DNA from 4 places in the Pseudoalteromonas sp. SG44-5 genome. Region 1 is predicted to be linked to each of the others. Evidence: predicted binding sites of a transcription regulator. Region 1 holds the regulator's gene; each other region holds the start of a gene.
The links. The regulator LexA, encoded in region 1, represses DNA repair genes until DNA is damaged. The targets are predictions, from matches to a motif close to TACTGTATNNNNATACAGTA.

Region 2: uvrD (DNA helicase II) is a predicted target of LexA. The motif match lies at 1,096-1,115, and genes of this name have one in related genera.
Region 3: H5079_RS10065 (YebG family protein) is a predicted target of LexA. The motif match lies at 1,320-1,339, and genes of this name have one in related genera.
Region 4: ruvC (crossover junction endodeoxyribonuclease RuvC) is a predicted target of LexA. The motif match lies at 698-717, and genes of this name have one in related genera.

What each region holds. Positions count from the first base shown of each region.
Region 1 covers NZ_JACJES010000024.1:25,407-27,613, reverse strand. The annotation lists gene H5079_RS16125 (SRPBCC family protein) at 1-344, opposite strand, end outside; gene lexA (transcriptional repressor LexA) at 624-1,241, shown strand; gene coxB (cytochrome c oxidase subunit II) at 1,715-2,207, shown strand, end outside.
Region 2 covers NZ_JACJES010000009.1:103,633-105,839, reverse strand. The annotation lists gene uvrD (DNA helicase II) at 1-1,031, opposite strand, end outside; gene H5079_RS11485 (hypothetical protein) at 1,345-1,563, shown strand; gene H5079_RS11480 (YacL family protein) at 1,678-2,046, shown strand; gene H5079_RS11475 (dUTP diphosphatase) at 2,153-2,207, shown strand, end outside.
Region 3 covers NZ_JACJES010000007.1:123,145-125,351, reverse strand. The annotation lists gene putP (sodium/proline symporter PutP) at 1-891, shown strand, start outside; gene H5079_RS10065 (YebG family protein) at 952-1,269, opposite strand; gene H5079_RS10060 (helix-hairpin-helix domain-containing protein) at 1,584-1,883, shown strand; gene H5079_RS10055 (DUF6170 family protein) at 1,899-2,201, opposite strand; gene dsbB (disulfide bond formation protein DsbB) at 2,201-2,207, opposite strand, start outside.
Region 4 covers NZ_JACJES010000002.1:5,280-7,486, forward strand. The annotation lists gene H5079_RS02440 (ABC transporter permease) at 1-637, shown strand, start outside; gene ruvC (crossover junction endodeoxyribonuclease RuvC) at 767-1,291, shown strand; gene ruvA (Holliday junction branch migration protein RuvA) at 1,294-1,911, shown strand; gene ruvB (Holliday junction branch migration DNA helicase RuvB) at 1,919-2,207, shown strand, end outside.

The DNA.
Region 1 (2,207 bases):
CAAATAGACTCAGAGCTATCAGAAAAAGTCATGGTTAAACAGGTGCTAGGTTCGGCGGCGGTAAGTGACAGCTTAGTGGTATAAACTGCCCCGCCATTTTCTGCGCGAGTGCAATAGTATTCATTAGTAACAGCTTCGGTGATCCACATGGTTTCTGAGGCTGCTTTGCCAAAAAGTTTTCGTGTTTCTAACCATCTTAGGCCCACTAGCCCTTGTGGTGGCTTCTCGATTATTTTTACATCAATAATGCCAGACAGCATATTGGCACTGTTTTCGATGTCAGTTATTGCCGCCCATACTTTACGTTTAGGACCGTTAATTATTACCGCTACAGTGATATTCATAACACTCTCCGTTAATTCACATTGATGAAGTTAAGGCCCATTACAAAAACGATAGCTAACTAATTTTTAATAACAGCAACAACTTAGTAGTTATGTAATTAATGTAACGTAAAACTAACACTATCGTGATCTGCGTAATTTTATCTGTAATTTACTTGGTAATTTTAAGCTTAGACCAATGCCACCTTTGGCAGCAAAGGCGAGGAGTAATTTAAATTTGCGATTTTCAGATAACTGTATATACTCACAGTTAAATGTACTGTATGGAAAACCAGTTGTATGCGACCATTAACTAACCGCCAAGCGCAAATACTCGAACTTATTAAAGTGTTTATTAAAGACACTGGTATGCCTCCTACACGCGCAGAAATTGCACAAACATTAGGCTTTAAAAGTGCTAATGCAGCAGAAGAGCATTTAAAAGCGCTGGCTAAAAAAGGCGCTATTAAAATGAAACCAGGCGCTAGCCGTGGTATTCAACTTATTGAAGAAGATGAACCAGAACAACTTGGTTTACCGTTAATAGGCCGTGTAGCTGCCGGCGAACCTATTTTGGCGCAACAACATGTTGAGAGCCATTGTAAAATTGACCCGTTAATGTTTAAACCCGCTGCCGATTTTTTATTGCGTGTAAATGGTATGAGCATGCGAGATATTGGTATTATGGATGGTGATTTACTGGCTGTTCATCGCACTCAAGTTGCCGAAAATGGCCAAGTTATTGTTGCCCGCGTTGATGACGATGTAACGGTAAAACGCTTAGAAAAAGCAGGCAAAAAAGTATTATTGCATGCTGAAAATAAAGAATTTTCGTCGATAGAAGTGGATCTTGAAAACGAATCTTTTAATATTGAAGGCTTAGCTGTTGGGGTTATTCGTAATGCTGACTGGATGTGACAATTAAGCTGTTATAGCTATGTAAAATATCGGCATAATTTAATAGCTCAGATAATTAATGCGCACTTTTTAGTGCGCTTTTTTTTGCCTTTTTTTTGTGAAAATTCCGCTGCAATGAAAAAATTATATTAAGTTTATGTTTTTTATCATTTAAGTATTTAATACTCGTTATCGCTGTCTTTTTATTTGTAACCCTTGCTGTTGCTCACTTCCTGCTTAGAACAAAATTAAATAAATCCCATATTTACGCTAATCCCCTAATATTATTTGATTATTTTTCAAACTAAAACTTGCTAGTTGTTCAATTATTAACTAATTGTTAATGGGCTGGACTAACAATAACTCACAGCTTTAGTTTTGAGAAAATATATTTATATATCCGGCAGCAATACAAAAATAAAAAATAACAAATTGGCATTTAAAGCTTATGTCTTTTTGTTTTGCACTCGCAACAGTATTAAAGGAGCTGTCACATGGGTAAATTGAGCTCTACCTTGTGGCTTATATTGTTTGTTTTTCCGCAGTTAGCATTGGCAAATAGCCAATATAATATGCGCAAAGGCGTAACCGATATAAGTAATAATGTTTATCAACTACACATGACCATATTTTTAATATGCTGTGTAATAGGCGTGATTGTATTTGCCGTTATGTTTTGGGCACTTATTCATCATCGTAAATCTAAAGGAGCAGTTGCTGCTCAATTTCACGAAAGTACCAAAGTAGAAATACTCTGGACAGCAATTCCATTTGTTATTTTAATAGCAATGGCAGTCCCCGCAACTAAAACATTAATAGCGATGGAAGATGCCAGTAAAGCGGATATCACTATTAAAGTAACTGGTTCACAATGGAAATGGCATTACGAATATATGGGGGAAGATGTTGAGTTTTACTCAATACTTGCCACACCGCAAAATGAAATTGCTAACCTAGCCGATAAAAACCCCAACTATTTACTTGAGG
Region 2 (2,207 bases), on a different contig from region 1:
GCATTGCCGGCATTTAACCAACTACGCAGTTTACTACTTACAAAACGCGCTTCGTCTAACTCGTTAAATGCGGCGTAAATAGAAATAGGTTCGCCCTCGTTACCGTCGGTCCATAAGCTTTTACCCATACGCTCTGAGTTATTTTGGATCAGGGCATTTGAGGCTTTTAATATAGTGGCGGTAGAGCGATAGTTTTGCTCAAGACGAATGGTCTCTGCGCTAAAGTCAGTTAAAAAACGTTTAATGTTTTCTATTTTTGCACCGCGCCAACCATAGATACTCTGATCGTCATCGCCAACAATCATAATACTATTGGAGTCGCCAGCAAGTAGTTTTAACCATGCGTATTGTATGGTGTTGGTGTCTTGAAACTCGTCTACTAACATGTGTGCAAAGCGCTGTTGATAATGGCGCAGTAGTGTAGGGTTATTTTTGAGTACTTCGTAGCTGCGCAGTAGTATTTCGGCAAAATCGACTAAGCCTGCTCTGTCGCATGCTTCTTGATACGCCGCGTACACGCGCAGCATCATTTGCTCGTTAATATCGTAGGCTTGAATATCTTTAGGGCGAAGTGCTTCATCTTTTTTAGCGCTTATGTACCAACCAAACTGTTTAGCGGGCCATTTTTTATCATCAATATTCATCGATTTTAATAAACGTTTGATCATACGTAGCTGATCGTCTGAGTCTAAAATTTGAAATGCTTCGGGTAATTTTGCTTCACGGTGGTGCGCGCGTAAAATACGGTGCGACAAACCATGGAAAGTACCAATCCACATACCACCAACCGGCGCTTTTAGCGTCTCTTCAACGCGAGTACGCATCTCTTTAGCTGCTTTATTAGTAAAGGTAACCGCAAAAATACTATACGCTGAGGCTTGCTCAACTTGCATTAGCCAAGCAATACGATGAACCAACACTCGTGTTTTACCAGACCCAGCACCTGCTAATACCAGCATGTTTTGTAGTGGGGCTGCAACGGCATCGCGTTGTTTGTCGTTTAAGCCATCGAGTAATTGTGAAACGTCCATCGTTACGCCTTTTTAATCAATAATGCGGGCAGTATAGCAGGTGTTTTTGTTAGGCTAAATAAAATACTGTTTTTATACACAGCTATTCATAAAATTATGTTCTAAACTAGTAGCTTGATAGCGAATCAAAAAGAAAAAGGTTAAAAAGATATAATAAAAATTGCTAATTTGACCTCAATTTAGTAAAAATCACCACAGCGTTAAACTGATAAAAATACAACTATATGATTTGTAACATTTATTAAATTGGCATAGAGTGTGTAAGTAATTCTATAGCTAAAATATAAAAATTAAATAAACTACAGAGGTTAGTATGTCAGGACAAGGTTCAGGCGGTAACGTAATCGCAGCATTATGTAATATATTTTTCCCGGGGTTGGGGCAGCTAGTGCAAGGGCGTATTCTTGCCGCGCTTATATTCGCTATATTATTTTTTGGTGGTGCGGCATTATGGTTTTTAATTGTGCCAGGAATAATTGCCGCTATTGTATATGTTTGGGCAATTATTGATGCAGCACGTTATAGATCGTGACGTAATTAATATTAAAGCTTTATAAAATAGCGCCTTTTGGCGCTATTTTGCTTTTTAGCGTCTGCAGCTATTTACGTATATAATTGCGCAACTAACGATTTAAAAGCGATACGTATGGAATATCAATTTATTCGCGATCCAATTAGCGGATTACGCATTAAAATAAGTAGCGAGCATGCCATAATTGGCCGCTGGTTAAACGAAGAAATAGGCAAAGATAAAATAGCTATGGTGCAAGCGCTTATTGCATCGGTGAGTTCAAGTTTTGAGCCTTTAACGCTAAAGGGCCAAGAAATAGATTTAATTTTAACGAAAGACGAAGCTCTATTTGAAGCCCATGCTCTGCACCAAGACAGTGAAGATCTTATGGCTTATCAAGACGACGATTTAATGCTTGAAGAAAATGGCCTAAGCAGTGGTTGTGGTTTTGAAGATTTTATAGACCTAATAAACTCATGGCATGAGTTTACGACTTCAAGATAAACATAGTTAGCACACTAATGAAAATATACAGCAATGCACAACAAGCATTTTATCTGTATTATTACACTAATGAAAATTTAGCTAATCAAAAACGACAGGAATTGATATGTCTGCCAATTTAAACAAACTAGTAGTGATGCTAGAAATGCAAAATGCCATGA
Region 3 (2,207 bases), on a different contig from region 1:
GTAATGGAAACGCTCGCTAATGCAAGATATGACCTGTTACTTATCTCGCCAAAGGCCAGTGAAGTTCATTCTCTAAATATGCTAGATTGGTTTGCTGGTGGCTCTACCATCGCAATTATTTCTGCGTTAGCTTGGGGCTTTGGTTACTTTGGTCAGCCTCATATTATAGTACGCTTTATGTCGGTACGTTCAGTTAAAGATATTCCAGCAATGCGACGCATTGGTATGTCTTGGATGACATTATCTGCAATAGGCGCAGTACTAACTGGTTTATTTGGGGCAGCCTTCATACTAGAAAATGAAATGCCGATAAATGATAAAGAAACAATATTTTTAGTGCTATCTGAATTGGTTTTTCATCCATTGATTGCTGGCTTTTTATTAGCAGCTATTTTAGCGGCTGTAATGAGTACTATCTCTTCACAATTGCTAGTGTGTTCAAGCTCGTTAACTGAAGACTTTTATAAAATATACCTGCATCGCGAAGCCTCTCAAAAAGAGCTGGTTTTTGTTGGGCGTATTAGTGTGGCATTAGTTGCTATGTTTGCTATTTACTTAGCTTACGATAGAGATAGTTCTATTTTAGACTTAGTGAGTAATGCGTGGGCAGGCTTTGGCGCTGCATTTGGACCACTCGTATTGTTTAGCCTTTACTGGAGAAGAATGAACTTTGCTGGCGCCTTAGCAGGCATGTTAGTGGGGGCTTCAACAGTACTTATATGGATATACGCACCAATTACCATTAATGGTGCGAGTTTAAGTAGCGTTATTTATGAAATAGTCCCAGGCTTTATTTTATCAAGTATTGCGATTGTATTAGTTAGCTTAATGACCAATGAGCCAGCTAAAGAAATTACAACCTTATTTGATGAAGTAGAACAAGAACTATAAAAAGTTATAAACAAAAAAAGGGAGTAACTTAGGTTACTCCCTTTTTTTATGCAAAATTTATTAACTCGCTTTTTTGTCGCTATTTTCTTCTATGGGTGCAACATTATCTGCTTTTTTGCCTTTTACAGCAGCTTTAGGGGCTATAGGCTCTTTACCACCTTTTAATATTGTCATGAAGTCATCTTTACTTTTTGCCATTTCTAAAGCGAGTGACTCTACTTGTTGCTCACTTAATGGTACATCAACTTTTTCTAGCAAAATTTCAAGCGACTCTGCAATATCGAGCATTTTATCATAGGCATCAGCTTCTTTTTTGGTAGTAAACGTCATGCGCTCGACTCCGTTTCGTTCTACAACATATTTAACAACAACAGCCATGATTTCTCCTGCTTACTTGCGTGGCATATAGTATATATAAACCATTAGATTACTGTTTTTATGTACAGTACAAGTTTGTGCCTAAATTTGCAAGTCCCCTAATTAATATTAAGTGATAATAGTTGACAACAAAGATTAACTTTACTTTATTTAACTTAATCACTTTTGTGTACCGTTGCAGTTAAGGATCTCACAGGGAGTGAATGTTAGGTTTAAGTATTTAATAAAGTGCAGGTGTAAAAGCCTTTTGCGTTATGACTTAAACATATAAACAACAAAGTAAATGTTCATGTATGAACAAAAAAGGAAGAAAGATGAAAAAACTAAAATATAGTATTTTAGCTGCAGCTTTTTGTATGTTGCCAGTAACTCTTACCTACGCAAATGTTGATACCTCAGCAATAACTCAGCAAGTAAAACAGGCGGCTTTAAATATTAATACTGCTGATGTTAGCCAGCTATCTAAGCTCCCTGGTATTGGTAAGAAAAAAGCACAAGCTATTATAGATTATCGCGAAGCAAAGGGTAACTTTACATCGTTAGAGGATTTGAAAATGGTAAAAGGTATAGGTAAAAAATTAGCTGCAAAGCTTGAAGGTAAGGTTTCGTTTTAAGTTAAAAAGGGCGCGTTAAGCGCCCTTAGTATATTGGGTTAATGCTTCACATAAATGCTTTTTAGCAAAGTTAATCTCAATTGGAGTCGTTAGTAGTGGGTAACACAACCCACCGAGTAGTAAAAAAGGGATGAGTAACCAGCCTTCAAATACGGCAAATATTAAAAACAGCGGACTGAGTAATAATAATTTTATAATACGAAGTAGTACTTTATTAACAGGTGAAAGCATACTTAAAGAAATCGCTATAACAGCTTGTCTGTCACGTATTTTTAAATGTTTTAGAGCATTAATTTGGCTTGAAAAAAACACAAGCATTACAGC
Region 4 (2,207 bases), on a different contig from region 1:
TGGTGCGCAGTCGTTTGACGCTAAAATTACCAGTGTGCGTAAAGTAAACTGGGCCACCCTTAAGCCAAACTTTTTTATTATTTTAAGCCCTGATGTGCTCAAAGACTTTCCGGCAACGTATATTTCGTCGGTACGTATTGAGCCTGATCAAAAACGCGACTTTAGCCAATTGCTGCGCAGCTATCCAACGGTTACCGCCATAGATGTAGGTAACTTTGTTAAACAAATACAATCAACCATAGAGCAAGTGTCACTTGCAATTGGCTTTGTACTTACTATTGTGGTGTTGTGTGGTGCACTGGTATTAATATCGCAAGTGCAAGCAAGCTTAGGCGAGCGCATGCAAGAAATTGTAATACTGCGCACACTTGGTGCAAAAAGCCGGCTTATTAAAAACGCTACTTTATATGAGTTTTTATTGCTTGGTGGTTTGGCCGGCTTAGTTGCCGCTTTTTTTAGTGATATTGCACTATTAGTTGTACAGCAGCAGTTATTTGATCTGGCGGGTAAATTACATCCACATATTTGGATAATAGGACCGGTGGCAGGTGGAGTGTTTGTAGCGGGGTTAGGCTATTTTATGATTGCTCGCACACTTAAGCAAAACACCCAAGGGCTGGTGCGTGCGTTAGGTTAAGTTGCCAATATTTAAGCAAAAGGAAAACGCCCACTTAAGTGGGCGTTTTTGTTTTATTGTTACTGGTAATTTATACAGTGCTCTGGCATTATTAGCCTAATTAACGAATAACAATAATGAGAGTGCTTTTTGGCCATAATTTTAGGGATTGATCCAGGCTCACGCTTAACTGGCTACGGTGTTGTAGCGCATCAGGGGTCTAAATTCACTTATTTAGGCAGTGGTTGCATTAAATTAGCGGATCATGAGTTTCATATAAGACTTAAAATGATTTACCAAGGCATTACCCAGCTTATAGAGCAGTTTTCGCCAGAAACCTTCGCGATAGAAAAAGTGTTTATGGCGCACAATCCCGACTCAGCCTTAAAGCTAGGCCAAGCACGTGGTGCTGCTATTGTAGGCGCTGCAATGGCCGACTTACCAGTATTTGAATACTCAGCAAGGCAAATAAAACAAGCCGTAGTAGGCAATGGTGGCGCCGATAAAACTCAAGTACAGCATATGGTTAAAAACATTTTAAAACTACCTGGTACGCCACAAGCCGATGCCGCCGATGCACTGGCTATTGCTATTTGCCATGCGCACTCAGAACAAAATTTAATAAAACTAGCGGGTAGCGCAAGCAAAACCGTTAGAGGACGTTTAAGGAAATAACTATGATTGGTCGCTTAAATGGTATTTTAGTAGAAAAACAACCTCCCGAAATATTATTAGAGGTAAGTGGTGTTGGCTACGAAGTGCAAATGCCAATGACCTGCTTTTATGACTTACCTAAAGTTGGCGAAAGTGCCATTGTTTATACTCATTTTGTAGTACGCGAAGATGCACAACTATTGTTTGGCTTTAACAACAAAGTAGAGCGTGCCTTATTTAGAGAGTTATTAAAGGCCAATGGCGTAGGGCCAAAGCTAGGTTTAGCTATTTTGTCGGGTATGTCGGCGCAGCAATTTGTAAGCTGTGTAAATAACGAAGACTCCACAAGCTTAGTTAAATTACCCGGGGTAGGTAAAAAAACCGCCGAGCGGCTAGTACTCGAAATGAAAGACAGATTAAAAAATTGGGGCAACGATTTATTCACCCCTTTCAGCGACAGTGCGGTTATTGAGCCGTTTAGCGACGCAACAATTGCTAATAATGCCGCCGATGATGCTGTGTCGGCTTTGGTGTCGCTAGGTTATAAATTGCCACAAGCGCAAAAAGCAGTAAAATCAGTAAGTAAACCCGATATGTCTACTGAGGTTCTTATTAAAGAATCTTTAAAATCAATGCTGTGAGTAACCTATGATCGAAGCTGATCGCTTAATTGACGCGACTGAAAAACCCAACGAAGACTCTATAGACCGTGCAATTAGGCCAAAATTACTCGCCGATTACCGTGGTCAACCGCATGTTAAACAGCAAATGGAAATTTTTATTGAAGCGGCCCGTAGCCGAGGCGAAGCACTCGATCACCTGCTTATTTTTGGCCCACCAGGTTTGGGTAAAACTACATTAGCTAATATTGTTGCCAACGAGCTGCAGGTAAATATAAAGGCAACCTCAGGGCCAGTGCTCGAAAAAGCCGGTGATT